DNA from 4 places in the Streptomyces sp. NPDC028991 genome. Region 1 is predicted to be linked to each of the others. Evidence: riboswitches for the same ligand, from Rfam matches in the RefSeq annotation. Region 1 holds a riboswitch; each other region holds the start of a gene.

Region 1 (7,278 bases):
CACGCCTCCCGCAGCACCCGCAGATACGCGGGGGAGTGGAACCGCATGCCACCGGCGCCCTGCACCACCGGCTCCACGATCACCGCGGCCAGTTCGCCGGCGTGCCGCTCGATCAGTGACCGCAGCCGGTCGGCGTACGACTCCTCGTACTCGGCCGGCGGCGCGTCCGCGAAGACCTGGCGTGGCAGGGCGCCCTCCCACAGCTCGTGCATCCCGCCGTCGGGATCGCACACCGACATCGGCTGCCAGGTGTCGCCGTGGTAGCCGCCGCGCCAGGTCAGCAGGCGACGCTTGGCAGGGCGACCCAGCGAACGCCAGTACTGGAGGCACATCTTGACCGCGACCTCGACCGACACCGAACCCGAGTCGGCCAGGAAGACGTGCTCCAGACCCTCGGGTGACATGTCGACAAGGAGCTTCGCCAGGCGCACGGCGGGCTCGTGGGTGAGTCCGCCGAACATCACATGGCTCATCCGCTCGAGCTGCTCCCGCGCGGCCTCGTTCAGCACCGGGTGGTTGTAGCCGTGGATCGCCGACCACCAGGACGACATGCCGTCGACGAGCTCGCCCGAACCATCGGCCGGCCGCAGCCGCACCCCGCTCGCCGACTCCACGACGAGCGGGTCCCGCCGGCCGGGCATGGGGCCGTACGGATGCCAGACGTGCCGCCGGTCGAGGGCCAGCAGCTCGTCCACGGTCAGCGCGGGCTCAGGCATTGGGCGCGAGGTCCGTTCCGGCACCACGGCGGCGTACGGCGACCAGGTCCGTGCGGGCTTCGCCGGCCACCGCGGACGCGGCGGCCGACACGGAGTCGCGATCCGCCTCGGCCGGGGCGGAACCACAGGCCCCGCCGCTGCCGTGCGACCCGCAGCCGCCGCCGCTGTCGTGCGACCCGCAGCCGCCGCCTGCCGTCGCCCGGTGCCCGGGCAGGGTCACCTGGTCGGCGCCCTCCACCTCGAAACCGGCGTCCGCGATCATCTCCAGGTCGGCATGGCCCGCCTGCCCCTCGCTGGTGAGGTAGTCGCCGAGGAAGATGGAGTTGGCCAGGTTCAGGGCGAGCGGCTGCATCGTGCGCAGGTGGACCTCGCGACCGCCGGCGATGCGCACCTCGACGTCCGGGCAGACGAACCGTGTCATCGCCAGGATGCGCAGGCACCGCTGCGGGGTGAGGTGCCACTCCTTGGCCAGCGGCGTGCCCTCCATCGGGATCAGGAAGTTGACCGGCACCGAGTCCGGGTCCAGCTCGCGCAGCGAGAAGACCACGTCGACCAGGTCCTCGTCGCTCTCGCCCATGCCCGCGATCAGCCCCGAGCAGGCGGACAGCCCGGCCGCGTGCGCCTTGTTCACCGTGTCCACCCGGTCGGCGTACGTGTGCGTGGTCGTGATGTCCCCGTACGTCGCCTCGGACGTGTTGAGGTTGTGGTTGTAGGCGTCCGCACCCGCCTCGCGCAGCCGCTCCGCCTGGCCGTCGGAGAGCAGGCCCAGGCAGGCGCACACCTCGACGGCCTCGTTCTGCTCCTTGATCGCCTTGATGGTGTCCGAGACCCGGTCCACGTCCCGGTCGGTCGGACCGCGTCCGCTGGCCACCAGGCACACCCGCTTGGCGCCCCCGGCCACGCCCGCGGCGGCCGCCTGGGAGGCCTGGTCGGGCTTGAGCCAGGTGTACTTGAGGATCTCGGCTTTGGAGCCGAGCCGCTGCGAGCAGTAGGAGCAGTCCTCGGGGCACAGGCCCGACTTGAGGTTGACGAGGTAGTTGAGTTTCACCCGTCGCCCGAACCAGTGACGGCGTACCTTGCCGGCCGCGGCCACCACATCGAGCAGGTCGTCGTCGGAAGTGGCGAGGACGGCAAGAGCCTCCTCGCGGGTCGGCGTCTCGCGCCGAAGCCCCTTGTCCACCAGCGTGTTCAGCAGGTCCATGAGAGCCGATCCTGTCTTAAGGGGCCGCCCGGGGCCAAGGAGAGTTCGCACAACACTGACAGATCGGCGTGTGGGTATCGCCACACCTCGCGGGGGCTGTCGTGCCGCTAATGTCTGTCCACTGCCTACAAAACTCCGGAGGACCGACCCATGGCGTTCGGCTGGATCGACGAGCAGGCCCGGGCGCGCCGCCGGGCCGGACTCGTACGTGTTCTGCGCCCTCGTCCGGCCGACTCGCCGCTGCTGGACCTGGCGAGCAACGACTACCTCGGACTGGCCCGGCATCCGGAGGTCACCGTGGGCGCGGTGCGGGCCGCGCGGGCCTGGGGCGGTGGCGCGACCGGCTCCCGGCTGGTGACCGGCACGACCGAACTGCACGCCGAGCTCGAACGCGAGCTGGCCGCCCACTGCGGTTTCGAGGCCGCGCTCGTCTTCTCCTCCGGCTACGCGGCCAACCTCGCCGCGGTCACCGCGCTGGCGCCGCACGGCTCCCTCGTCGTCTCCGACGCGGGCAACCACGCCTCGCTGATCGACGGCTGCCGGCTCGCGCGCGGGACGACCCAGGTCGTGGCGCACGCCGACCCGGACGCCGTACGCAAGGCACTGGGGACGCACGACGGGCCGGCCGTCACCGTCTCCGACACGGTCTTCTCGGTCGACGGGGACGCGGCCCCCCTAGCCGCCCTCGCCGAGGTGTGCCGGGAGCACGGCGCCGGGCTGGTCCTCGACGACGCCCACGGCCTCGGTGTGCTCGGCCACGGCGGCAGGGGCGCCCCGCACGCGGCGGGACTCGCGGGCGCCGACGACGTCGTCGTGACGGTGACGCTGTCCAAGTCACTCGGCAGTCAGGGCGGTGCCGTGCTCGGCCCCGCCCGGGTGATCGAGCACCTGGTCAACGCGGCCCGGACCTTCATCTTCGACACCGGCCTCGCCCCCGCGGCGACGGGCGCGGCGCTGGCGGCGCTCACCCTGCTGCGCCGCGAGCCGGAACGAGCGGCGCGGGCACGCGCGGTGGCGGCCGAACTGCACGCGCGTCTGACCGCGCTGGGGCTTTCCGCGGTACGTCCGGACGCCGCGGTCGTCTCGGTGCGCGCCCCCTCCCCGGAGGCGGCCGTACGGTGGGCGGCCGACTGCCGTACGGCCGGCCTGTCCGTGGGCTGCTTCCGTCCTCCTTCCGTACCCGACGGCATCTCACGGCTCAGGCTGACCGCTCGTGCGGACCTCTCCGGGGAGCAGATCGAACGCGCTGTACGGGTGATCGGCGAGACGCGGCCATGAGTCGGCGTGACACGGCCGTGTGCCGCCAGACGGTGTACCGGGGTCAGGGGCGGTGGACCCCGGCCGTGAACGACGCCCAGCTCTCGGGGGAGAAGAGCAGCGCGGGTCCCGCCGGGTCCTTGGAGTCGCGCACGGCGAGCAGTCCGGCACAGGGGCCGGCCGACGGCCGGGCGGTCTCGACGCAGTTGTTCGCTCCGGTGCTGTAGCTGCTGCGCAGCCACCGCACGTCGGACAGATCGGTACTGGCAGGGATGTTCCGGGAGAGTGCGGTCATGGAGCCTGTCATGGTGCCTCCTTACGCGCCTGCCGCGGTCGCGGCGATGAAGTCCAACGAGTCCTCGGGCGAAAGGGCATGGATCAGAAGGGCGTTGAAGGCCTCGGTGTAGGCCTCTAGGTCTTCTTTCCGTTCGAGATGCAGGCTACTCGTCAAGTGGTCGAGAACCACCACGTCCAGATCAGAAGTGCTCGAAAAAGAGAAGATTACGAAAGGGCCGGTGACACCGATGTGCGCCCCGGCGGCGAACGGCAGTACCTGGAGCCGGACATGGGGGAGGCGGGCGGCCTCGACCAGTCGCGCCAGCTGACGGGCCATGACGCCGGGTCCGCCCACCTCCCGGCGCAGCACCGCCTCGTCCAGGACCGCGCTCAGCCGGAGCGGCGGCTGCGCCCGCAGCACGTCCTGCCGGGCCAGCCGGACCTCCACCAGCGTGTCGAGGCGCTCCTCGGGCAGCCCGTCCGCCGCGGCGCGCGTCACCGCGCGGGCGTACTCCGGTGTCTGCAGGAGTCCGGGGACCACCGTGGTCTCCAGCGTGCGCATCGCGCTGGCCTGGGACTCCAGGCTGATGAAATCGCGGTAGGTCGGCGGCAGTACCCCTCGGTAGGCGTGCCACCAGTGGTTGCGGCCCCCCGAGTCGTCGGAGCCGGCCAGCATCACCAGCAGCTCCCGCAGCTGGTCGTCGGCCACGCCGTAGGCGTCCAGCAGTAACCGTACGTCGGCCGGTTTCGCCCCGCTCGTCCCGGTCTCGATCCGGCTGACCTTCGACTGGTGCCAGCCCACCAGCCGGGCCGCCTCGCCACTGGTGATCCCCGCCGACGTGCGCAGGGCGCGCAGTTCCGCGCCCAGCTTCCGACGGCGCACCACGGGGCCGTGCTGCATGGGCCACTCCTTTACTCCCTGTGAGTCGCCCAAATACGCTCTGCCGTCGCAGAGTTCACCGCTTCGAGCGACAGATATATGCATATCTTGGTGGATCGCCGCCCTTCACGAGCCTTGTGATGGCACTCTGGCGGCGAAGCACCAGTCCGGGACCGTACTCGAACCATCCGCTCCGTGTCCGGCTGCGGTCCCGTGGGAAAGGGACGACGTCGCCATGGCAGACCACCTGGAAGCATCCGTCACTCTGCCGAGCGAACCCGCCTCGGTGGCCGCAGCGCGTACCTATGTGGTCGGCACCCTGGCGGAGTGGGGTCTGCCGCCGGACACCGACCTGTCCGAAACCGTCCGGCTCATCGTCTCCGAGCTGACGACCAACGCGGTCCAGCACACGTTCGGGCAGTCACCCACCTTCACCGTGGGCCTCGTGCTCGACCGCGACGAGCGGCTGCGCATCGGCGTCACCGACAGCCATCCGCGGTTTCCCAAGCGCCTGCCCGCCGCCGTCCAGCAGGACAACGGCCGGGGCATGGTGATCATCCGCTGGCTGACGGCGGAATGCGGCGGCAAGCTGAGAGTGCGGCCCACCCGGGAGGGTGGCAAGACCATCTCCGTCGAATTTCCCTGGGCGCCACCGGGCGGCCCGGTGCCCGCCGAACCGGCGGCCACGGCCGTCGGACGGGCCGTGGGAAGGCAGGGGACCCAGCGGTGAGGCGCCGACGGCCCCCGGCGCACCGCATGCGGATACCGCGCACCCGAGGGGGTGACGGCGGGTCAGGGCACCGTCACCCCCTCGGGCGCGCTACTTGACCCGGCCGTACCAGACGCTGCCGGTCCAGATCTTCTGCAGACGCACCACGTCCCCGGTCTTCGGGGCGTGCCAGATCTTCCCCTTTCCGGCGTAGATGCCGACGTGGTAGACGCTCCGGCCCGAGTGGAAGAACACCAGGTCCCCGGTCTTGCGGTTCTTGGCGGAGATGTGACGGGTCTTGTTGTACTGCTGGGCGGCGGTGCGCGGCAGCTTCTTGCCGGCCTTCTTGAACGAATACAGGGTCAGCCCCGAGCAGTCGAACCTGCTTGGTCCGACGGCGCCCCATTTGTATGGCGCGCCCTTCTTGGAGGCAGCGATCTTGAGGGCCTTCGTCGCATGGCTCGCGGCGGCCGCCTCGGAGGCGACGCCGGGGACCACTACGGAACCGCCGACGGCGGCGAGGGTGAGGGCCGAGGCCGTACCGGCACGGGCCATCATCGACGGGACACGATTCAGCGCAGACATGCGCAACCCTTCGTCAGCCGCCTGTGAAGGATGACCTGTCGGATTCGGGCTGGCGAAGTTGCCCGGCCACACGAGTGCGGCTTCACCCCAAGGGCTGCTCGGCCCGGCGCGTCTCCCGCGGAGACGACCGTTCCGGCGACCCGTTGTGCTCGGGTCCTCCACTCCTGCCGATCCACTCCTGTCGACCGGTCGTCCGGGCGGCGGCAGGACTCGGCGTCCGCCCGGACCGCCCCGCCGCTGCGGCGGGGGCTTGTCGTCAGTCACGGATCTTGTCTCGCCCCATGGGAAAATCCCAACGGAACGTGCCCTTTGTGTTGTTACTCACCACTCACCCGTTCGGGTGGGCGGTGCTGCGTTCGAGTCATCGTCGAGTGCGTTGCGGACACCGGGACCAGCGGCGGAGTGACTCATTCCGCTGTTCGGGCGCGGGGATCGCGCAAGCCGGGCCGGCCGGAAATCCGAGGTGTTGCTACGCCGAAAGGGGGTACGCCTTTTGGTCCGTTTCGGCTCGTGGCGCCTCAGCTTTCGGAAAGCGGCGGCAGGCTGACGCGTGCCGTCCGCCGTTCACCGTCCAGTACGCGCAGCGCCCGGGTCAGGGTGGCGGCGTGCAGTTCCGTCTCGCCCCGCCGGTGCATCAGCGCCAGTGCGTCGCGCAGGGCGGTCGCCTTGGCGACCAGCGCCTGGGCCGCCCGCAGCCCACGGTAGGTGTCGCCGTCCCGTGCGGGGTTGATGCGGCCGAGCTGGTCGACGACGTCCAGGTACCGGTCGATCAGCTCGGCCTCCGCGCGGGTCAGGGCGGGCAGGGGCGGCAGCTCCGGTGGCAGCATCGGTGGGTCACCTCGCGCCGGGTGCCGCGGACGGGATCGTGCGGCCGGCCACGATGCGGTCGACCAGGCCGTACTCCAGGGCCTGTTGCGCGTCCATGACGGTGTCCCGCTCGATGTCCGCGCTCACCTGCTCCGGGCTGCGGCCCGTGTGCCGCGCGAGGATCTCCTCCAGGCGGGCGCGGACGCGGGTCAACTCGCCGGCCTGAATGGCCAGGTCGCTGGCCTGTCCCTCCACCGGGTCGGTGAGCGCGGGCTGACGGATGACCACTCGTGCGCCCGGCAGTACGGCGCGCTTGCCGGGCGTGCCCGCCGCCAGCAGCACCGCGGCGGACGTGCCGGCCTGTCCGAGGCAGGTCGTCTCCACATCGCAGGTGACATAGCGCATCGTGTCGTAGATCGCCGTCATCGCGGTGAAGGAGCCGCCGGGCGAGTTGATGTACAGCGCGATGTCCCGGTCCGGGGCCTGGTGTTCCAGGTGCATGAACTGCGCCATCACGTCGTTCGCCGAGGTCTCGTCGATCGGCGTCCCGAGGAAGACGATCCGCTCCTCCAGTAGTTTCGAGTACGGGTCCGTCGTCCGGCTCCCGGTACTCGTGCGCTCGGTGAACTCGGGCAGGACGTGACGGGCGGACGGTCGGGTCATGGCGGACCCCTCCTCGTGACGGAACGTCTTCGGCTGCACTACCTCTGTAAAAAATGTACAGGACGTACGTTACGAGGGCGGGGATGTCGCGGGAATCGGGCGTTCGCCGACGGCCGAAGCCGAGTGAAGCCGAGCAGCCGAAGCCGAGCGGCCGAGGGGCCGCATCGCCGAAGGGCCGAAGGGC
Region 2 (7,278 bases), on a different contig from region 1:
GTGAACTCGTCCGCACCCTCACGGAGCACAGCGCGGACTTCACCCGCCTCTGGAACGCCCACACCGTGCGCGGCAAGACCCAGGACGCCAAACACTTGCTCCACCCGGACGTCGGCCCCCTCACGCTCACCTACCAGGCTTTCGACGTACGCGAAGCACCCGGCCAGCAGCTCGTCATCTACCACGCCGAACCAGGCAGCCCCAGCGCCCAGTCCCTCAATCTGCTCGGTTCCATCCATGCCACCCGGCGCCGGCCCGACCCCCGGCCCCACCGCTGATCAGCCGACGGAACATGGAGATCGGCGGCAAGGTGCCCCGGCCGGCTTCGCCTCCGCGTGCTTCACAGGCGGTCGCCGAGCTACGCGGTACCGGCCGCCCGGTGGGCTGCTGCTCGCCTCCGTTCCGCCGTTCCCCGGGCCCGAACTGGCAGGATGGGCGGGCACGCCGTGTCCACACGGCGGGTCGGTCGGGATGGAGAGTGTTCACCGGTCTCGTCCGCGGAAGTCCAGGGCCATCCCACCGGAGTCGCCTCGATGCCCCTCCCCTACGTCCTCCTCTCCGCCGCCGTCTCCCTCGACGGCTACCTGGACGACACCGGCCCCGAACGGCTCCTGCTCTCCTCCCCGGCCGACTTCGACCGCGTCGACGAGGTGCGGGCCTCCGTCGACGCGATCCTCGTCGGCGCCGGCACGATCCGGGCCGACAATCCGCGTCTGCTGGTGAACTCCGCCGAGCGGCGGGCGGCCCGGGTCGCGGCCGGGGAGGCGGAGTACCCGCTGAAGGTGACGGTCAGCGCCACCGGCGAGCTGGACCCGGCGGCAGCGTTCTGGCACACGGGTGGGGAGAAGGTGCTCCTGACCACGGACGACGGCGCCCGGCGGGCCCGCGCGCTGGGGATCGCCGCCGACGTCGTGCCGCTCGGGGCCGCACTCGACTGGCGCACGGCGCTGGAGTACCTGCACGACCGACGGGGCGTGCGGCGGCTCATGGTCGAGGGCGGCGGGACCGTCCACACCCAGCTGCTGCAGCGGGAACTCGCCGACGAACTGCAGCTCGTCCTCGCGCCGCTGTTCGTGGGCGACCCGGACGCGCCCCGGCTGTTCGGGCCCGGCGCCTACCAGAGCGGGCGGCTGCGGCTGGTGGAGTCGCGGCGCATCGAGGACGTGGTGCTGACGCGGTACCTGCCCACCGCCCCCGGCACCGGCGACCGCGTCACCGCCGCCGACCGGCACTGGCTGGAGCTCGCCTGTGAGCTGGCGGAGCTGTGCCCGCCGTCGGAGACGGCGTTCAGCGTGGGGGCGGTCGTGGTCGCCGCCGACGGGACCGAGCTGGCGCGGGGCCACTCCCGGGAGGGCGGCGACCCCGTCGTGCACGCCGAGGAGGCCGCGCTCGCGAAGGCCGACCCCGCCGATCCGCGCCTCGCGACCGCCACCGTGTACAGCAGCCTGGAGCCGTGCGCCCGCCGCGCCTCCCGCCCCGCGCCCTGCGCCCGGCTGATCCTCGACGCCGGGGTGCGCCGCGTGGTCACGGCCTGGCGCGAGCCGGACACCTTCGTGCCGGGGGCCGACGGCAGCGGGGTGCTCGCGGCCGGGGGCGCCGGCGTCGTCGTACTGCCGGAGTACGAGCAGCGGGCGAAGGCGCCGAACCGCCACCTGGAGGGGTAGGGGGATACGGATGTGCATTCCACCCCCGGGATGACGTACAGTAGAGACACAACGGCGCGGGGTGGAGCAGCTCGGTAGCTCGCTGGGCTCATAACCCAGAGGTCGCAGGTTCAAATCCTGTCCCCGCTACTCAAGGCCGAAGGCCGGAATCCATGAGGATTCCGGCCTTCGGTGCGTTCACGGACGTGATCCCGGCACCCGCCACCCTCACCCGACCGGCCCCCACGGCTCGCCCCCCGCCCCCGCTCCGGGAAACCTGGGGGACGGGACGGCAAGCGGCGCGGACGTGCGGGGTGGCGGGAGACGAGTGGTGCGGCCAGGTGACGTGGACGACGAGGGAGCCTACGCCCGGGCCGGCGGCCGGCTTCCCCGCGATCCCGTGCCCGACCCCGGCCTCGGTGACCGGCCGGAGCCCCTGCCGGTCACCGAGGCCACGGGGCCGGTGCGGCGGTGGCGGGCCTCGTACGGGCGGACCTTCTTACGCCTGCTCCCCGTGCTGCTGATCGTCGTCGCCATCCTGTACGACATCTTCACCCCGAGGTACTTCACCGCGGGCCCCCTCTACACGGCCGCGCCCCTGGTCGCCGCCCCGGTCTACTCACGGCGCGGCACGGCGCTCACCGGCCTGGCCGTGGTGGCCGCCGTCGTCGGACTGCAGCTCGGCAAGGGCGTCATCCACTACGTCGACTCGCTCACCGAGTTGATCACCATCGCCACGGTCGCCGTGCTCGCCGTACTCGTGAACGGCTTCGTCCGCCGCACCGGCGAGCGTCTCGTCTCCGTCCGCGAGATCGCCGAGGCCGCCCAGCGGGCCGTGCTGCCGGAGCCCGCCGAGCGGATCGGCGGTTTCGAGATCGCCGCGTGCTACGAGGCCGCGCAGGCCGACGCCTTCATCGGCGGTGATCTGTACGCGGTGCAGGACAGTTCGCACGGCATCCGGCTCATCGTCGGCGACGTGCGCGGCAAGGGCATGGGCGCGGTGGCCGCCGTCGCCGTCGTGATCGGCGCCTTCCGGGAGGCCGCCGAGCAGGAGGCGACCCTGGAGGCGGTGGCGCAACGGCTGGAGCGGGCGCTGGCCCGCGAGGGCACCCGGCGGGAGGGGCTGGACGCCTTCGAGGGGTTCACCACCGCCGTGCTCGCCGAACTCCCGCACGGCGACGGGACCGTACGCATCGTCAACCGCGGCCATCCGCCGCCCCTGCTGCTGTACGCCGACGGCACCCTGCGGCCGCTGCCCGCCCGCGAGTCGGCGCTGCCGCTCGGCATGGGGGAGCTGGGCGTGTGGCCCGACCGTGCGGAGGAGGCCGAGTTCCCCGGTGGGGCCACGCTGCTGCTGTACACCGACGGGCTGTCGGAAGCACGGGACACGCGGGGGGAGTTCTACGATCCGCACGTCCGGCTGGCCGGCCGGGTGTTCCGGCACCCGGTGGAACTGCTCGACACCCTCGCCGACGACGTGCGCCGGCACTCCGGGGGCGGCATGGCCGACGACATGGCACTGCTCGCCGTACGACGACCTTGATCGATATCACCGGACGTGACGGACCGACCGCCCTCCGCATAACAACTGATACACCGTCAGAAATTTGTGATGGAAGGGGGAATACCGAGAGCCGGTCAACTCGCCCGGTTTTCACCGGTCACGAGGCGTACGTCCCGGCCGGATTCGTTAATGATCAAGAGGAACGGCTTGGAATCCGAGCCTCACGTCTATTAACGTTCGATAACGCAGCGCGGTCGTCCCAGCCGTCACAGAAGGCGGCTCCGTGCGCACGCGCCGAATCCCGCAAGGGAACCGGGGAACCACCACATTGGGGTGAATCGCTCGTACGACGCCGTGGAGACACGGCGGATATACGCGCGTAGGAGACCTTCCTGCTCCGAACCCGTCAGCTAACCCGGTAGGCGAAAGGAAGGAAAGGAGTACGCCCACGTGGCGTCCAACCGGCCTGCCCCCGAGGCCCCGTTCGTGCCCAGCGGGCACGACACCGACACCTTCGGCTACGACGGCTACCGCACCGAAGAGGGCCCCTGGGAGGAGTGGAATCCCACCGCGGACTCCATCCGCCCCGTACGCGGCCGGCACCGCGTCGCCAAGCAGCGCGGCGGACTCGCCCGCAGCTCCACCGTCCTCGGCGTCGGTGTCATAGCCGCGGTCGGCGCGGGCGGCATGGCCAGCGCGCAGACCGGCAAGCCGCCGGTGTCGATCTCCGTGCCGGACCTGCCGAACGTCGGCTCGCTCATCTCCGACGAGGAGGAGCCGGAGCCGGAGGGTTCCACCACCCCGCTCAGCAGCATCGCCACGGTCTCCGCCGACACCACCTCGGAGAGCACCACCGACGCCGGCGAGTCGCTGCGCGCCCGGATCCTGGCGCAGGCCGAGCAGCAGCAGGCCCAGGTCGAGACCAAGGCCGCCGCCGAAGCCGCGGCCGCCGCCGAGAAGAAGGCAGCGGAAGCCGCCGCCAAGGCGGAGAAGGAGGCCGAGGCCAAGGCCGCCGCCGCCAAGAAGAAGGCGGAGGAGGAGGCCGCGAAGAAGGCCGAGGCCGAGCGGCTCGCGCAGCTGGCCAAGCAGTACACGCTGCCGACCTCCTCGTACACGATCTCCTCCACCTTCGGCCAGGCCGGCGCCTACTGGTCCTCCGGCCACCACACCGGCCTCGACTTCGCCGCCCCCACGGGCACGCTGCTCAAGGCGGTGCACAGCGGCACGATCACGTCGGCCGGCTGGGACGGGTCGTACGGATACAAGACCGTGCTCACCCTCGACGACGGCACCGAGGTCTGGTACGCCCACCAGTCCTCCATCAGCGTCAGCGTCGGCCAGAAGGTCACCACCGGTGACGTCATCGGCCGTGTCGGCGCCACCGGCAACGTCACCGGCGCCCACCTCCACATGGAGGTCCACACGGCCGGCGGTGGCGGTATCGACCCGATGGCGTGGCTGCAGAGCAAGGGCCTCACCCCCTGATTCCCGCCTCACCCCCGATTCCCGCCTCGCGCGCTGCCCGTCTCCGCTGATCCCCGGCGGTCCTGACGGCGTCCCCCCGACGTCAGGGCTGCCGGTGCGCGATGGGCGGTTTGCGGGAACTTTGCCCCGTTTCCGGAATCGCCCCGTCCAGTACGGTCGTTGACGCAGGACATGACTTCTCTGCGCAAACTCGGCTCCTCCGACCTGGAGGTCTTCCCGCTCGCCCTCGGCGGCAACGTCTTCGGCTGGACCGCCGACCAGGACACCTCCTTCGCCGTCCTCGACGCCTACACGGCCGCGGGCGGCAATTTCCTCGACACCGCCGACTCCTACTCCGCGTGGGTCGACGGCAACAGCGGCGGGGAGTCCGAGACCCTCATCGGCAAGTGGCTCGCCTCCCGAGGCAGCCGAGGCGACGTCGTCCTCGCCACCAAGGTCAGCCAGCACCCCGAGTACCCGGGACTGACGGCCGCGAACATCAAGTCCGCCGCCGACGCCTCGCTGCGCCGCCTGGGCACGGACCACATCGACCTCTACTACACCCACTTCGACAAGCCCGAGGTGCCGGTGGAGGAGATCATCGGCGCGCTCGACGAGCTGGTGAAGGCGGGCAAGGTCCGGCACATCGCCGCCTCCAACATCTCCGCCGAGCGGCTCGCGGCGTCCCTGGAGTTCTCCGACCGAGAGGGCCTCGCCCGGTACGTGGCCCTCCAGCCGCACTACAACCTGGTCTCGCGCGAGACGTACGAGGGTGAGCTCCGCGAGCTCGCGGAGCGCGCGGGCCTGGCCGCCGTGCCGTACTACGCCCTCGCGTCCGGCTTCCTCACCGGCAAGTACCGGACCGGTGCGGCGGTCGACAGCCCGCGGGCGGGCGGAGCCGCGAAGCACCTCGGGACCGAACGCGGCCGACGGGTCCTCGCCGCCCTGGACGAGATCGCCGGGGCCCACGACGCCCCCGTCGCCACGGTCGCCCTGGCCTGGCTGGCCGCGCAGCCGACGGTGGCCGCGCCGATCGCGTCCGCGCGCACGGTGGAGCAGTTGCCGGCGCTGCTGGGCGTGGCGGAGCTGAGCCTGACGCAGGGCGAGGTCGGGAGGCTTACCGAGGCGTCGGCCTGAGACCGTACGGCTGCGGGTCTACGGCCGGTAGGGACGGGGCGGGGCGTACGGCGCGTACGGGCTGTACGGGGCGTAGGTTGTCGGCGCGGGGTACGGCGTCGGGGCCGACGTCGGCCGGCCGGGGCCGTACGGTCCGTGCGGGAACGGCCCGGGTGGGAGGGCCCCGTGCGGAAGCGCCCCGTGCGGGAACGGCCCGTGCGGGAACGGTCCGTGCGGATGTCCCCAGGGTGGTACGGCCACCGGTACGGGCGGTGCCGTGGCCCGGGCCGCGTAGTCCAGTGCCGGGCGCGCCACGTCGCGTCGGTGCCACAGGGCGTCCAGCAGTTCCCGTTCCCGTACGGCGTAGTCGGCGCCCGCCCCGCCCCTCAGCCCGCGCTGCCGCAGGAACGCCAGCGAGGTCGCGTACGCCTCGTACCGCGCCACCGTCCGGGCCACCTCCTTCCCGGCGTGCCGGCGGGCGTGCTGACGGGCGATCCGGCGGGCGCGCATCGAGCCGAGCGCGTAAGACTCCGTCGGCGTCAGCCACCCGGCCACGACGTACACGGGGAGCGCGTCGCGTACGGCGCCCAGTTCGCGCTGCCGGGTCCAGATCGCCAGCCAGGTCAGCAGGCCGAAGGAGGGCACCATGAACGCCCCGTACACGGCGAGGAAGCCGTACTCGCCGAACGTGGCCGAGCCGTTCCACAGCGCGTGCATGCCCATCGCCAGCAGCAGGCCGGCCGGCGGGAGCAGGGCGCGGCGCAGGCGGTGGCGGCCCGTGGAGAGTGCGGCGATGCCGAAGCCGATGCCGGTGAGCACGGTGAAGAGCGGGTGGGCGAACGGCGACATCACGATGCGGACGAAGAAGGTCGCCGCGGTGACGGAGGCGATGCCGCTGCCGCCGGTGAGCTGGTCGGTGCCGAAGGCGTTGCCCAGGTAGAGGATGTTCTCGGTGAAGGCGAAGCCGGTGGCGGTGACGCCCGCTATGACGATGCCGTCGACGATGCCGGTGAAGTCCCGCCTGCGGAAGAGGAAGACCAGCAGGACGGCGGCGGCCTTCGCGGACTCCTCGACCACCGGGGCTATGACCGTGGCGCCCAGGGTGTCCGCGCCGGCCGGGTCGGCGGTGGCCGTCGCTATCCATCTCGTCGCGAAGCTGTTGGCGACGATCGCGATCAGCGCCGCCGCGCAGGCGCCCCAGGCGAAGCAGAACAGCAGGTTCCGCCAGGGTCCGGGCTCGACCCGGTCCAGCCAGCGGAACGCGGTGATGAGCAGCGGCACGGGCAGGACCGCGAGGCCGAGCCCCACCAGGAACCCCTGCGTGCCGGTCTGTTCGCGCACCAGGGCCAGGATCACCAGACCGGAGAGCGCGAGCAGGGTGATCAGCGCGCCGTAACGCACCCAGGTGCGCTGCCACCAGTGCGGATGCGTACGCGTCCGCGTCGGTGGACGCGTCGGATACGGGGGACAGGTGGCCACGGCATGGACCCTAACCGGTGGGGGGCAGCTCCTTGTGCTGGTCGCGATGCTGATCGCGATGCTGATCGCGGT
Region 3 (7,278 bases), on a different contig from region 1:
GGGCGGCGTTCAGGTCGGCGAGGTCACCGTCCGGTGGTTCCGCCGTCAACCGGTCCTCGGCGACGGCCACGTCCCCGGCGCCGTGCTCCTTCAGCACCCGGGCCGCCTCTCCCGTGTCCGGCGTGGTCACCACCAGCCGGCCACGCGCCCCGGCCGCCAGGTCGGCGACCGCGCCCTGGGTGATCAACCGCCCCTGGGCCATCACGGCGGCATGCGTACACACCTGCTCGATCTCGTCCAGCAGGTGGGAGGAGAGAAAGACGGTCGTGCCGTCGGAGGCCAGTTCGCGAACGAGCGCGCGGATCTCGCGCATGCCCTGGGGGTCGAGTCCGTTGGTCGGCTCGTCCAGGACGAGCAGGCGGCGCGGCTGGAGCAGCGCCGCCGCGAGTCCGAGTCGCTGCTTCATGCCGAGCGAGTACGCCTTCGCCTTCTTGCCGGCGGCGGCCGCGAGGCCCACCCGGTCCAGCGCCGCCGCGACGCGTCGGCGCCGGGTGCGCGGGTCGGCGGCCGGGTCGGCGGCGTCGTAGCGCAGCAGGTTGTCGCGGCCGGAGAGGAAGCCGTACAGGGCGGGGCCCTCGATGAGGGCGCCGACCTGGGGCAGCACGGTGCGGGCGGTGCGCGGCATGGGCCGGCCCAGCACGCGCGCGGTGCCGGAGGTCGGCTCGATCAGGCCCATCAGCATGCGGATGGTGGTGGTCTTGCCGGAGCCGTTGGGACCGAGGAAGCCGAAGACACTGCCCGCCGGGACGGTCAGGTCCAGACCGTCGACGGCGAGCTGCCCGCCGCGGTAGCGCTTGGTGAGCGCCCGGGTCGAGATGACGGCGTCGTCCGCGCCGCTCCCCCGGTCCGGGCCCTCCGCTTCCCTCGCTTCCATGGCGGACGTCTCGGCCACCGGCTCCCTCACTTCGTCACTTCGTTACTTCGTTACTTCGTCCACTTCGTCGTCACTGGTCCGAGCTGACAACGGCTCCGTACGGACAACGGCTCCCGTCCGACGCCTACTGGGCGGCGTCGGCCGCCTTCACCAGCGCGTCCTTGGTGACCGCACCGGCGTAGACCTTGCCGTCGTCCGTGATCAGGGCGTTGACCAGGCGGGTCTTGAAGACCGTGCCGGAGCCGAAATCGCCCTTGACCTGGTCGCCGAAGGAGCCGAGGAAACCACCGAGGTCGCCGCCCGCGGAGGCCGTGGGCAGGCCCTGGCCGCCGGTGTCGAAGGTGGCGATCGAGTTCCATCCCTCGCCGATTACCTTCGGGCCGTCCGTCCCCTTCAGGCCGTCCGTCCCCTTCAGGCCGTCCATCTCCTGCGCGAGGTCGCCCCCGGCCTCCCGGCCGTGCTCCGGCGCCTCGGCCGTCTCGTCGGCCTCGGTGACCTTCGCGCCCTTGGGCGGGGTGAAGTCGAACGTCGACGCGTCCGGCTTCGCGAAGCTGACCTTGGTGAAGCCCGCGTCCACGACGGCGGCGCCGCCGCTCGCCGGGGTCAGCGTGAACTTCAGCGGCATGCCGGTCTTCGCGTCCACCGCGACGCTGATGGCGCCGACCGTGGAACCTTCCTGCTTCGGCTTGATCACCAGTCGGTAGGCGTCCCGGCCGGCCACCTGAGCGGTGCCGTCGACGGTCACGGACGTGGTGTCGTCGACCGCCTTGAGTGCCTGGTCGGCGAAGTCCTTCGGAGTGGCCGGCACCTCCTTCTCCGGCTGCTCGGCGGCGCCGGACGTGGTGGTGTGGTACACCTCGTTGGACTCGCTGTCGTAGCCCCAGACGTCCTTGCCGTCGTGGATGAGGCTGTACTCTGCGGCGTTCTCCAGCAGGGACAGCTTCTGCCGGTCGGGGCCGTCTGCGGCGACCCGGAGCGTGTGGGTGCCGGAGACCAGCTCGGTGAGCTTGGCCGACGGGTCGGCGGCCGAGCCGCCCTCGTCTCCGCCCGAACCGCCCGGCGCGCCGGTTATACCGGACATCATGCCGCTCTCCAGACCGCCGAGGTCCGGCAGGCCCAGGTCCGTGCTGATCTTGACCGTGCCGGACAGCTGCTCGACGTCCGACTTCGCGATCTTCTCGATGAGTTGTTCCGCCGTGACCTTCGGAAGGTCCGGGTCCCCGGAGTCGGCGAGGGCGGGGACGAGGCCGATCGTCGCGGCCGCCACTCCCATCACCGCGACCGGGACGACGTACCGCGCGGCCCTGCGCCGTCCGGACCGCAGGTCCTCGCCCTCACCGGCGGTCGTGCTGTCGTCGGAATCGATCGGTGCCATTGTGTGCCCTACCTCCGTCGTCGGCGGCGGCTGTCCCACGGCCTCGCACTCGTTCACCCGTGAGCCGCCATTCTCACCCGAATCGGTGAGGATTGGTGTCTTCCGTGGTGTCCATCTGACCAAATCGGCCAAGGGGAATCGTCAGACCGCGGGCTCAACTCCGCCTACTCCTGCGGGATGACACGGAGGGGCCGCGACTCCCCCGGCCCGTAGGGGGCGGGGTACGCGGCCGGGCGTTCAGCCGGCCCGGTGCACCACGGCGTCGCACAGCTCCACCAGCGCGGCCTTCGCCTCGCACTCCCTGAGCGGGGCCAGCGCCGCCCGGGCGTCCTTGGCGTACCGGATGGTGTCCTGCCGCGCCTGCTCCAGCGCGGGGTGGGCGCGCAGCAGCCGCAGCGCCTCCGCGTGCCGCGCGTCGTCGCTCAGGTCGGAGTCCAGCAGCTCGCACAGCGCGATGTCCTCGGCGAGCCCGAGCCGCGCCGCCCGCTCCCGGAGCCGCAGCACCGGGAGGGTCGGGATTCCCTCGCGCAGGTCGGTCCCGGGCGTCTTCCCCGACTCGTGGGAGTCGGAGGCGATGTCCAGGACGTCGTCCGCGAGCTGGAAGGCGACACCGAGCCGCTCGCCGTACTGGGTCAGCACGTCCACGACCGTCTCGTCGGCGCCGGACATCATCGCCCCGAACCGGCAGGAGACCGCCACCAGCGAGCCCGTCTTGCCGCCCAGCACGTCCAGGTAGTGGTCGACCGGGTCCCGGCCGTCCTGGGGCCCCGCCGTCTCCAGGATCTGGCCGGTGACGAGCCGCTCGAACGCCAGGGCCTGCACGCGGACCGCCTCGGGCCCGAGGTCGGCGAGGATCTGCGAGGCGCGGGCGAACAGGAAGTCGCCGGTGAGGACGGCGACCGAGTTTCCCCAGCGGGTGTTGGCACTGGATACGCCACGCCGCACGGCGGCCTCGTCCATCACGTCGTCGTGATAGAGGGTGGCGAGGTGGGTCAGCTCCACGACGACGGCCGAGGGCACGATCCCGGGGGCGTAGGGGTCGCCGAACTGGGCGGAGAGCATCACCAGCAGTGGCCGGAAACGTTTGCCGCCGGCTCGCACCAGGTGCTGGGCGGCCTCCGTGATGAACGGAACCTCGCTCTTGGTTGCCTCAAGCAACCCTTCCTCGACAGCAACCAATCCGGCCTGGACATCGGCTTCCAGAGCCTGGTCCCGCACGCTCAGCCCGAACGGCCCGACGACGGTCACGAGGGGTCTCCTGTCTGCTGGTGTCTACTGGCGATTACCTGGTTTGTCGATAGGTCGCTGCCACCACTCAAGTCAGCGTATCCGGTCACCTTTCGATCACCGCGAGCGCCCACCGTTACAGGCCGGTCGGTATCAGATCATGCACAGTATGTTTTTGATCAGGTGATATGAGCAGACATTGATCGACATCGCCAGGGCCGGAACCCGCCACGGAAGATCACATCACTCCCCCCAACGGCCCGCACTGCGAATACGTCACCCACTCGGCGCACTCCACCCTCACCTCGAACGGATGCCCGCACGGCGCGCCGAAACACCGCTCAGGGCGAGGCGAGAGACGGGGCGCGCACGACGGCGAGCCCATCCGGCCGCCGGCCGGCATCCGAAGCCCTCCCGGCCTACGGCCGATTGGCTCCCTGTTGGCCTGAATGCCCGATTTGCCATCCTTGTTGAGGCCAGTGAGTTGGCTCACTCCCGCACACCTGTAGGCAACCCCGCCGCCGGCTGTGCCCTCCCTTTGCGCCGCAAGCCAGTTGAGCCTTGGCAGCCGCAAAGGATCAAGCGCCTCAAACACCCCAGACCAAGGTCAACAGGACTGTTGGGTGATTCCTGCACTTGTTTCGGACATCTGCTCTCGCATACGTTCCCGGCCTGTCGGGCGGACGCCGAATCCTGCCACCGCCCGGTCACACAGTCATCCGCCAACAAACTCGCAGGCAGGAGCGGGGGACCCAGGTAAGTCGCCGCACCGGTCACCACCGGAGCGGCTTGGGGTGAAGCCGTGCCCGTCAGGGCCCGGCCGGGCACCTCCCCGCCCGAACCCGACAGCTCACCTCGCAGGCGTAAGGAGAGGGACTCAAGCATGTCTGCCAACGGTCAGAACCGTCACGCCCGCACCGCCCGCCTCGCCCGGAAGCTCGCGGTGGCCGGCACCGGCGCCGCAGTGCTCGCCCTGCCGCTCATCGGCGCCACCAGCGCCTCCGCGGCCACCCCGGCCGCCACCACCTCCGCCGCGTCCGCCACCACGGCGGCGACGACGTACCCGGACAACCTCGACGGCTGGATCCGGGAGTCGCTCGACGTCATGGCGCAGCACGGCATCCCCGGGTCGTACGAGGGCATTCACCGCAACATCATGCGGGAGTCGTCCGGCAACCCGCTCGCCATCAACAACTGGGACATCAACGCCATCAACGGCACCCCGTCCAAGGGCCTGCTCCAGGTGATCGACCCGACCTTCCAGGCGTACCACGTGCCCGGCACCTCCTGGGACCCGTACGACCCGGTCGCCAACATCACCGCCGCCTGCAACTACGCGGCCGACCGGTACGGCTCGATGGACAACGTCTTCGGCGCGTACTGATCCGCGCGGAACCGCACCGGGCTGCGCGGAGCCGCACCGAACTGCGCCGCACCGCACTGAGCTGCGCCGAGGCGTACTGAGCCGCGCCGAGGCGTACTAAGAGGTTCCGAAGATCCGCTCGAGGACGACGGCCACGCCGTCGTCCTCGTTCGTCGTGGTGACCTCGTCGGCCACCGCCTTGAGTTCGGGGTGGGCGCCGGCCATGGCGACGCCGTGCGCCGCCCAGTCGAACATGGGGATGTCGTTCGGCATGTCGCCGAAGGCGATCGTCCGCCGCCGGCCCAGCCCCAGGCGCTCGGCGGCCATCGCGAGGCCGGTCGCCTTGGTGATGCCGCACGGCTGGAGCTCCACCGTCCCCGGCCCCGACATGGTGACCGTGGCGAGGGAGCCCACCACCGCGCGTGCCGTCGCCGCCAACTCGTCGTCGGTCAGGTCGGGGTGGCGCAGCAGCACCTTGCTGATCGGCGCGCTCCACAGCTCGTCGCGCCGCTCGACCCGCACCGCGGGCAGCGTCGGGTGGGGCATCAGGTAGCCCGGTTCGATGAGCGTCAGGCCGTCGACGCCGTCTTGGTCGACCGCGGCGTGCACCTGCCCCACCTCGGCCTCGATCTTGCCGAGCGCGGTCTCGGCCAGCTCCCGTTCCAGGGTGACCGACCACAGCATCCGGTGTGCGCCGGCGTCGTACACCTGCGCGCCCTGGCCGCACACCGCGAGCCCCGTGCAGCCGAGGCGGTCGAGCAGGGACCGCACCCGGGGCGCCGGCCGCCCGGTCACCACCAGATGCCGCGCACCGGCCTCGGCCACCCGCGTCAGCGCGGCCAGTGACCGGTCGGACACGGTGTCGTCGCCGCGGAGCAGCGTGCCGTCGAGGTCGGTGGCGACGAGTGAATACGCGGTGCGGTCCATGATCAGAGAATACGGACACCGCACCTGTCCGACTCACCCGCGATCGCTTCCGAACGAGGACGCGCGAGGTCGGCACGAGTCCGCACGAGTACGGCACGAGTGCGCACGAGGACGCACGTTCGTGTCCGAAACCTGGCACATCACCGGCTTCATCGGCTAAAGCCGGTTAAGGGCCTGTGCACCGGTTGGCAACAACATGGTCCGCTACCTACCGGCCGAACCGTCCCCGGGGGTACCGTCCTTCTGTCCAGGGGGACTTGATCGGGGGGTCGGGTTGAACAGCGGACGTGTGCGCGTGCTCAGGCCGGAGGAACTGGGCGAGGGGGAACGGGAGCACTGGCGCGAGCTGCGCGCCAAATCGACGGCACCACGCAATCCGTTCATGGAACCGGAGTTCACCGACGTCGTGGGCCGGGTACGGCCGCGGGCGCGGGTGGCGGTGGTGTACGACGGCGGTGATGCGGCCGGTTTCCTGCCGCACGAGCGGGGACGGCTGGGTCAGGGCCGGGCGATCGGGCTCGGCGTCTCGGACTGCCAGGGCGCGGTGCTGCGCCCGGGCCTCATCCCGGACACCCGGGAACTGCTGCGGGCCTGTTCCCTGTCGAGCTTCGCCTTCGACAACCTCGAGGCGGAGCAGGGGCTGTTCGTGCCGCACGCCGCCGAGGAGCACACCACCTACGTCATCGACGTGGAGCAGGGTTACGAGGCGTACGAGAGCGTACTGCGCGACCGGTCGCCGAAGTTCCTGAAGACCACCCTCGCCAAGGAGCGCAGGCTCGGCCGTCAGGTCGGGGACGTGCGCTTCGTGTTCGACGAACGTGACCCGGCCGCGCTGCGCACGCTCATGGAGTGGAAGTCGGCGCAGTACCGCAGGACGGGACGCCGGGACCGGTTCGCGCAGGAGTGGATCACCCGGCTCGTCGGACGGCTCGCCAGGACCCGGGCGCCTGAGTGCACCGGCACCCTGTCCGTGCTCTACGCCGCAGGCCGCCCGGTCGCCGCCCACTTCGGACTGCGCTCGGCGACGGTCCTGGCGTGCTGGTTCCCGGCGTACGACCCGGACTTCGCCAAGTACTCGCCGGGGCTGGTGCTGCATCTGCGGATGGCCGAGGCCGCCGCCGCCGCGGGCATCGGCATGCTCGACATGGGGCGGGGTCCCGCGGAGTACAAGGACTCGCTGAAGACCGGAGACCTGTCCGTGTACGAGGGGGCGGTGACGCGGGTGGGGGCGGGCGCCGCGCTGCACTGGCTCGGCCGCGAGCCGGCCCGCCGCGCGCACGGCTTCGTGCGCGACCGGCCCCGGCTGGCGTCGCTGGCGGTACGGACGCTGAGGGGCGCGGCCCGGCTGCGCCGGTCATGACGGAGGGCAACCACGAGGGGGTGGGCGCATGGCCGGTGTGCGGCGTGCGCGGCAGGAGACACGGCGGGCGATAGAGGGGTTCCTGAGCATCGGGCCGGTGCAGGTCGCCGAGCTGGATCTCGGCGGCGAGAGCGCGGCGGCTGACACCACCG
Region 4 (7,278 bases), on a different contig from region 1:
ATCCGGCCGCCGGTGGGCAGGTCGGGGCCCGGAACGTGCTTCATCAGGGCTTCGAGGTCGGCGTTCGGGTACCGGATCAGGTGCCGGGCGGCCGCGATCACCTCGCGCAGATTGTGCGGCGGCATGTTCGTGGCCATGCCGACCGCGATGCCGGAGGCGCCGTTGACCAGCAGGTTCGGGAAGGCGGCGGGCAGCGCCACCGGCTCCTGCTCCTGGCCGTCGTAGTTGGGGCCGAAGTCGACGGTGTCCTCGTCGATGGACTCCGTCATCAGGCTGGCGGCCTCGGCCATCCGGCACTCGGTGTACCGCATGGCGGCCGGCGGGTCGTCGTTGCCCAGGGAGCCGAAGTTGCCGTGGCCGTCGACCAGGGGGACGCGCATGGAGAACGGCTGGGCCATGCGCACCAGGGCGTCGTAGATCGACGCGTCGCCGTGCGGGTGCAGCTTGCCCATGACCTCGCCGACGACACGGGCGCACTTCACGTAGCTGCGCTCGGGCCGCAGGCCCATCTCGTTCATCTGGTAGACGATGCGGCGGTGCACCGGCTTGAGGCCGTCGCGGGCGTCCGGCAGCGCACGGGAGTAGATGACCGAGTACGCGTACTCGAGGAAGGAGCCCTGCATCTCGTCGACGACGTCGATGTCGAGGATCTTCTCCTCGTACGAATCGTCGGGCGGCGGGGTCTTCGTACTACGGCGGGCCATCGCTGCCGGCTCCTTGCTGAAGCGTGAACGGTGATCTGACGCGGTCCATTGTGGACTGCGGCACTGACAGCGACCGACCAGGACCCGTCACGGGCTGCCCGGCCCGGCGCTGCCCGCAGAGTACGCCCTCGTCACACGCGCTCGCCCCCGTCGGGCCGCTGAGCCCGTTCTCGCTCTCGGCGTACGAGGTCCGGGAACTCCACCGGCGCCCCGCACGCTTGCATACAGTGGCAGGATCGGCGGAATCCCGCAGTTCCGCCCAATGATCCACCAAGTGTTTCCACCAAGGATTCCGCGATCGAAGGGACGTACATGCCCATGGGTCACACGGCCACAGCCCAGGCAGGCTCCGGCGGCCTGACAGCGACCGAGCACCGCCTGGCCAACGGCCTGCGCGTGGTGCTCTCCGAGGACCACCTGACCCCGGTCGCGGCGGTGTGCCTCTGGTACGACGTCGGCTCGCGCCACGAGGTCAAGGGGCGTACCGGCCTGGCTCACCTTTTCGAGCACCTCATGTTCCAGGGCTCCGCCCAGGTCAAGGGCAACGGCCACTTCGAACTGGTGCAGGGGGCCGGCGGCTCGCTCAACGGCACCACCAGCTTCGAGCGCACCAACTACTTCGAGACCATGCCCGCCCACCAGCTGGAGCTCGCCCTCTGGCTGGAGGCCGACCGCATGGGCTCCCTGCTGTCCGCGCTGGACGACGAGTCCATGGAGAACCAGCGGGACGTCGTCAAGAACGAACGCCGCCAGCGCTACGACAACGTGCCCTACGGCACGGCGTTCGAGAAGCTGACCGCCCTCGCCTACCCGGAGGGCCACCCCTACCACCACACGCCGATCGGCTCCATGGCCGACCTGGACGCGGCGACGCTGGAGGACGCGCGCGCGTTCTTCCGCACCTACTACGCGCCGAACAACGCGGTGCTCTCGGTCGTCGGCGACATCGACCCCGAGCAGACGCTCGCATGGATCGAGAAGTACTTCGGCTCCATCGCCTCGCACGACGGCAAGCAGGCCCCCCGGGACGGCTCGCTGCCCGACGTCATGGGCGGGCAGCTGCGCGAGATCCTCGAGGAGGACGTCCCGGCCCGCGCCCTGATGGCCGCCTACCGCCTGCCGGAGGACGGCACGCGCGCGTGCGACGCGGCCGACCTGGCCCTCACCGTCCTGGGCGGCGGCGAGTCTTCCCGTCTGTACAACCGGCTGGTACGCCGCGACCGCACGGCCGTCGCCGCCGGATTCGGCCTGCTGCGGCTCGCCGGAGCGCCCTCCCTGGGGTGGCTGGACGTGAAGACGTCCGGTGACGTCGAGGTGCCGGTCATCGAGACCGCCATCGACGAGGAGCTCGCCCGGTTCGCCGAGGAGGGACCCACGGCGGAGGAGATGGAGCGCGCCCAGGCCCAGTTGGAGCGCGAGTGGCTGGACCGCCTGGGCACCGTCGCGGGCCGCGCCGACGAACTGTGCCGGTACACCGTCCTGTTCGGCGACCCGCAGCTCGCCCTCACCGCCGTACAGCGGGTGCTCGAGGTGACGGCCGAGGAGGTCCAGGAGGTCGCCAAGGCCCGCCTGCGCCCCGACAACCGCGCGGTGCTCGTCTACGAGCCGACCGCCCCCGCAGAGGACACCGACGCCGACACGAACGACGCCACCGACGAGAACGAGGAGGCGGCCAAGTGACCGAGCTCGCCACCATGGAATTCCACGCCCAGCCGCAAGCCGGCGAGCCCAAGCCGTGGGCCTTCCCGGCGCCCGGGCGCGGCAGCCTCGGCAACGGCCTCACCGTGCTGCGCTGTCATCGCCCCGGTCAGCAGGTCGTCGCCGTGGAGGTGCTCCTGGACGCGCCCCTGGACGCCGAGCCGGCCGGTCTCGACGGTGTCGCCACGATCATGGCGCGTGCCTTCTCCGAGGGCACCGACAAGCACTCCGCCGAGGAGTTCGCCGCCGAGCTGGAGCGCTGCGGAGCCACCCTCGACGCACACGCCGACCACCCCGGTGTCCGGCTGAGCCTGGAGGTGCCCGTCTCGCGCCTCGCCAAGGCCCTCGGCCTGGTCGCCGACGCCCTCAGGGCGCCCGCCTTCGCGGACGGCGAGGTCGAACGGCTGGTCCGCAACCGGCTCGACGAGATCCCGCACGAGCTGGCCAACCCCGCCCGCCGTGCGGCCAAGGAGCTGTACAAGGAGCTGTTCCCGGCCGGTACGCGCATGTCGCGCCCCCGGCAGGGCACCGAGGAGACGGTCGCGAGCATCGACTCGGCGGCCGTGCGGGCCTTCTACGAGAAGCACGTCCGGCCCGCCACGGCCACCGCCGTGGTCGTCGGCGACCTCACCGGCGTCGACCTCGACGCGCTGCTCGGCGAGACGCTGGGCGCGTGGACCGGCTCCGCGGCCGAGGCGCGCCCGGTACCCCCGGTGACCGCCGACGACACCGGCCGGGTCGTCATCGTGGACCGCCCCGGTGCCGTCCAGACGCAGCTGCTCATCGGCCGCACCGGCGCGGACCGGCACGACCGTGTGTGGCCCGCGCAGGTGCTCGGGACGTACTGCCTCGGCGGCACCCTCACCTCGCGCCTGGACCGCGTCCTGCGCGAGGAGAAGGGCTACACCTACGGCGTACGGGCGTTCGGGCAGGTCCTGCGTTCCGCGCCCGACGGCACGGGTGCCGCCATGCTCGCCATCAGCGGCTCCGTGGACACCCCCAACACCGGTCCCGCCCTGGACGACCTGTGGACGGTGCTGCGCAAGCTCGCCGCGGAAGGGCTCACCGACGCCGAGCGCGACGTGGCCGTGCAGAATCTGGTGGGCGTGGCGCCGCTGAAGTACGAGACGGCGGCGGCCGTGGCGAGCACTCTCGCCGACCAGGTCGAGCAGCACCTGCCCGACGACTACCAGGGGACGCTGTACCGCCAACTCGCCGCCACCGGCACGGTGGAGGCCACGGCCGCGGTCGTCAACGCCTTCCCGGGCGACCGTCTGGTCACCGTCCTCGTCGGCGACGCGGCGCAGATCAAGGAGCCCGTCGAGGCTCTCGGTATCGGTGAAGTCACCGTGGTTGCGGCCGAGTAGCGGCACGCGCGCGTGGCGGCCCTGGTGACCCGAGTGTCATCAGGGCCGCCTTTTGTCCGAATTGAGGGAGAGGCTGCCCGTCTGCCCTGTGGCGTGCGCTACAAAAAGCTTGTTGCGTTTGAGGATTGAAGACAGCCGCGTTTAGCGTCATCCGGGCTGTTCGTCAGGCAGTGCGCCGCACCCGCGGCACCGGACAGCCATCGCCGAGTCCCCGTACGGCGCGAGCCAGGGGAGCCGGGGACCCATGCAGTCCCTGGGGTGAATCGGACGCCCGCGCGCAGCGAGGGGGTCCGTAGGAGACCTTCCACCTCCGAACCCGTCAGCTAACCCGGTAGGCGAGAGGGAAGGAAAGGACCAGCCTCTACATGGCGTTCACGCGCGCCACCGGGAAGCACCGCCGTCCCAGCCGGGTGCACCGCACCACCGCCCGCGCGGCGGGTGTCGCGGCCCTCGCCACCACCGGCGTCGTCGGCACCCTCGCGGCTCCTGCGCTCGCCGCCGAGTCCGAGGCGGAGCAGAGCGGACTCACCCCGGTCGTCACCATCGGCGACTCCATAGCCCACGAGATCGACGCCCAGGCCACCGCGCAGGAGCAGGCGGCCCTGCACGCCGCCGCCCGTGAGGCGGCCCAGGAGGCCGCGCGCGAGCGGGCGGCCGAGGCGGCGAAGGAGGCGCGCGAGGCCAAGGAGCGCGCCGCACGCGAGGCGGAGCGCAAGCGCCTCAACACCTTCGTGTCGCCGATCACCGCCTCCTACGTCTCCACCGCCTACCAGGCCGGCAGCTCTCTGTGGTCGTCCGGCAGCCACACCGGCATCGACTTCCACGCCGCCAGCGGCACCTCCGTGCACGCGGTCGGCGTCGGCACCGTCGTGGAGGCCGGCTGGGGCGGGGCGTACGGCAACCAGGTCGTCATCAAGATGCACGACGGTACGTACACGCAGTACGGCCACCTGTCGTCCATCGGCGTCTCGGTCGGCCAGTCGGTCGGCGCCGGGCAGCAGATCGGCCTCTCCGGCGCCACCGGCAACGTCACCGGACCGCACCTGCACTTCGAGGCCCGCACGAGTTCCGAGTACGGTTCGGACATGGACCCCGTCGCCTACCTCCGCTCCCACGGTGTGAACCTCTGACGTAGCGCGGGTACGGCACCCGAAAGCCCCGGCTTCCCGAGCCGGGGCTTTCGCATTTCCGCGCGGGTCCCGGAAGCGCCGTCGTCCAAAAAACGTCCATGAAATCCGCCGCACCGTCGGAATATCCGCTTGATTGGCCTAGAGTCACTGAACACGCGTCAATCGTCGACGTTTCACGGGGATTAAGGCGGAGGTCGGGTATGCGTATTCCGGCGCACTCGGTGTGCACGGCGATCCGGGACGACATCGTCACCGGCGTCCACGGACGCGGCAGCCGGCTCACCGAGGAACTTCTGGCCCGCCGCTACGGCGTCTCCCGCGTCCCCGTCCGCGAGGCCCTGCGTACGCTGGAGGCCGAGGGCTTCGTGGTGACGCGGCGGCACGCGGGCGCGTGCGTCGCGGAACCCACCGAGCAGGAGGCCGCCGACCTGCTGGAGACGCGTACGCTCCTCGAGCCCCTCGGCGCCTCCCGCGCGGCCCGGCGCCGCACCGAGGCGCACCTCAAGGTGCTCCGCGGGCTGGTGAGGCTCGGGCAGGAGCGTGCCAGGCAGGGCAACAGCGAGGACCTGCGCTCACTGGGCGGATGGTTCCACGAGACCCTCGCCCAGTCCGCCGGCAGCTCTTCCCTGGCGGCCTTGCTGACCCAGCTGCGCCACAAGATCGCCTGGATGTACGTCGTTGAGGCGCCGGCCGGACCCGTGGAGTGCTGGGCGGAGCACGGCGCGATCGTGGACGCGGTGGCCCGGGGCGACGGCGAGCGCGCGCGGGCGCTCATGACGCTGCACACCGAGCGGTCGGCGTCGGCGCTCAGACTGCGATTCACCTCCGGCGGCGGGCGGACGGAGCGTGTGAGGAACTCGCAACGTCCCGTAAACACGCCGAGCCTGCGGCATTAACACGGGGGCCGTATACAAAGAGGGGGTAATTCGGGGGGGGGGTGTTCTCTGCTGCCTATTTCCTGTTGTGCTCGAAAGTGTGGGGGAGCGGAAAGCGAAAGCGAAAGGCCCGCCCAGTGTTCCGGGCGGGCCTTTCGGTGCTGCCGTTGATCAGACGGTCTCGGGGAGTTCCTCGAGTCCTTCGGAGACCAGCTTCGCCAGTCGGTCCAGGGCGGCGTCCGCACCCTCGGCGTCGGCGGCGAGGACGATCTCCTCGCCGCCCTGGGCGCCGAGGCCGAGGACGGCCAGCATGGAGGCCGCGTTGACGGGGGAACCGTCGGCCTTGGCGATCGTCACCGGGACGCCTGTGGCCGTGGCGGCTCGGACGAAGATGGAGGCGGGGCGGGCGTGGAGACCCTCGGCCCAGCCGACGTTGACGCGGCGCTCAGCCATGTGATGCTGCCCTTCAGGTGTTCAAGGTTTCATGTTGTCTAGACCAGTCTTGTCTAGACCAGTTTCCCACATCGTGAAGCGTGCCGGGACGGCACCGTGCACCGTCCCGTGTGGTCGCCGGACCGCGGCCTCGGCCCGGCCTTCCGTCCTCCACAGACTGCCTCGCGCCGTTGTCGTACGCGAGCCGTACTCTGGGGCCCATGCAGACCTCGTCGGACCGGCACGAGTACCCCGCCCACTGGGAGGCCGACGTGGTGCTGCGCGACGGCGGCACCGCGCGCGTCCGCCCCATCACCGTTGATGACGCCGAGCGCCTGGTCAGCTTCTACGAGCAGGTCTCCGACGAGTCGAAGTACTACCGCTTCTTCGCGCCGTACCCTCGCCTGTCCGCCAAGGACGTCCACCGCTTCACGCACCACGACTTTGTGGACCGGGTGGGACTCGCGGCCACCATCGGCGGCGAGTTCATCGCCACCGTACGCTACGACCGGATCGGCGCCGGTGGAACACCCGCCTCGGCACCGGCCGACGAGGCCGAGGTCGCCTTCCTCGTCCAGGACGCCCACCAGGGCCGTGGCGTCGCCTCCGCGCTGCTGGAACACATCGCCGCCGTCGCCCGCGAGCGCGGCATCCGCCGCTTCGCCGCCGAGGTGCTGCCTGCCAACACCAAGATGATCAAGGTGTTCATGGACGCCGGGTACACCCAGAAGCGCAGCTTCGAGGACGGCGTGGTCCGCCTGGAGTTCGACCTCGAACCCACCGACCGCTCGCTCGCCGTGCAGTACGCGCGTGAGCACCGCGCGGAGGCGCGTTCCGTTCGGCGGCTGTTGCAGCCCGGTTCGGTCGCGGTCGTCGGTACCGGCCGCGCACCGGGAGGCGTCGGTCGCAGCATCCTCGGCAACATCCGGGACGCGGGCTACACCGGCCGGCTGTACGCCGTGAACAAGGCCCTTCCCGAGGGGCAGAAGGAGCTCGACGGGGCGCCCGCCCGCCGCTCGGTGCGCGAGATCGACGGGCCGGTCGACCTCGCGGTCGTCACCGTGCCCGCCGA

Evidence for each region. Region 1 has a riboswitch for cyclic di-AMP ahead of ACZ4V1_RS09505 (C40 family peptidase). Riboswitches for the same ligand answer to the same signal wherever they lie in the genome.
Region 2: linked by a shared signal. The riboswitch ahead of ACZ4V1_RS10285 (M23 family metallopeptidase) and the one ahead of ACZ4V1_RS09505 (C40 family peptidase) in region 1 are both predicted to bind cyclic di-AMP.
Region 3: linked by a shared signal. The riboswitch ahead of ACZ4V1_RS05005 (transglycosylase SLT domain-containing protein) and the one ahead of ACZ4V1_RS09505 (C40 family peptidase) in region 1 are both predicted to bind cyclic di-AMP.
Region 4: linked by a shared signal. The riboswitch ahead of ACZ4V1_RS26960 (M23 family metallopeptidase) and the one ahead of ACZ4V1_RS09505 (C40 family peptidase) in region 1 are both predicted to bind cyclic di-AMP.

The regions. Positions count from the first base shown of each region.
Region 1 is NZ_JBVHVP010000003.1:411,593-418,870, reverse strand. It holds gene ACZ4V1_RS09535 (adenosylmethionine--8-amino-7-oxononanoate transaminase) at 1-716, opposite strand, end outside; gene bioB (biotin synthase BioB) at 709-1,917, opposite strand; gene ACZ4V1_RS09525 (8-amino-7-oxononanoate synthase) at 2,068-3,195, shown strand; gene ACZ4V1_RS09520 (DUF397 domain-containing protein) at 3,239-3,469, opposite strand; gene ACZ4V1_RS09515 (helix-turn-helix domain-containing protein) at 3,491-4,351, opposite strand; gene ACZ4V1_RS09510 (ATP-binding protein) at 4,566-5,060, shown strand; gene ACZ4V1_RS09505 (C40 family peptidase) at 5,151-5,624, opposite strand; cyclic di-AMP (ydaO/yuaA leader) riboswitch at 5,628-5,772, opposite strand; gene ACZ4V1_RS09500 (hypothetical protein) at 6,143-6,451, opposite strand; gene ACZ4V1_RS09495 (ATP-dependent Clp protease proteolytic subunit) at 6,459-7,094, opposite strand.
Region 2 is NZ_JBVHVP010000004.1:16,386-23,663, reverse strand. It holds gene ACZ4V1_RS10305 (helix-turn-helix transcriptional regulator) at 1-278, shown strand, start outside; gene ACZ4V1_RS10300 (dihydrofolate reductase family protein) at 534-1,664, shown strand; tRNA gene ACZ4V1_RS10295 (tRNA-Met) at 1,720-1,793, shown strand; gene ACZ4V1_RS10290 (PP2C family protein-serine/threonine phosphatase) at 1,975-3,186, shown strand; cyclic di-AMP (ydaO/yuaA leader) riboswitch at 3,430-3,587, shown strand; gene ACZ4V1_RS10285 (M23 family metallopeptidase) at 3,598-4,632, shown strand; gene ACZ4V1_RS10280 (aldo/keto reductase) at 4,804-5,748, shown strand; gene ACZ4V1_RS10275 (PrsW family intramembrane metalloprotease) at 5,767-7,206, opposite strand; gene trmB (tRNA (guanosine(46)-N7)-methyltransferase TrmB) at 7,217-7,278, opposite strand, start outside.
Region 3 is NZ_JBVHVP010000002.1:201,755-209,032, reverse strand. It holds gene ACZ4V1_RS05020 (ABC transporter ATP-binding protein) at 1-874, opposite strand, end outside; gene ACZ4V1_RS05015 (LolA family protein) at 999-2,249, opposite strand; gene ACZ4V1_RS05010 (polyprenyl synthetase family protein) at 2,487-3,497, opposite strand; cyclic di-AMP (ydaO/yuaA leader) riboswitch at 4,187-4,354, shown strand; gene ACZ4V1_RS05005 (transglycosylase SLT domain-containing protein) at 4,360-4,860, shown strand; gene ACZ4V1_RS05000 (HAD family hydrolase) at 4,957-5,766, opposite strand; gene ACZ4V1_RS04995 (GNAT family N-acetyltransferase) at 6,041-7,126, shown strand; gene ACZ4V1_RS04990 (glycosyltransferase family 2 protein) at 7,155-7,278, shown strand, end outside.
Region 4 is NZ_JBVHVP010000016.1:128,769-136,046, forward strand. It holds gene ACZ4V1_RS26945 (DNA gyrase/topoisomerase IV subunit A) at 1-704, opposite strand, end outside; gene ACZ4V1_RS26950 (M16 family metallopeptidase) at 1,017-2,384, shown strand; gene ACZ4V1_RS26955 (M16 family metallopeptidase) at 2,381-3,769, shown strand; cyclic di-AMP (ydaO/yuaA leader) riboswitch at 3,961-4,122, shown strand; gene ACZ4V1_RS26960 (M23 family metallopeptidase) at 4,135-4,899, shown strand; gene ACZ4V1_RS26965 (GntR family transcriptional regulator) at 5,100-5,795, shown strand; gene ACZ4V1_RS26970 (HPr family phosphocarrier protein) at 5,946-6,227, opposite strand; gene ACZ4V1_RS26975 (bifunctional acetate--CoA ligase family protein/GNAT family N-acetyltransferase) at 6,428-7,278, shown strand, end outside.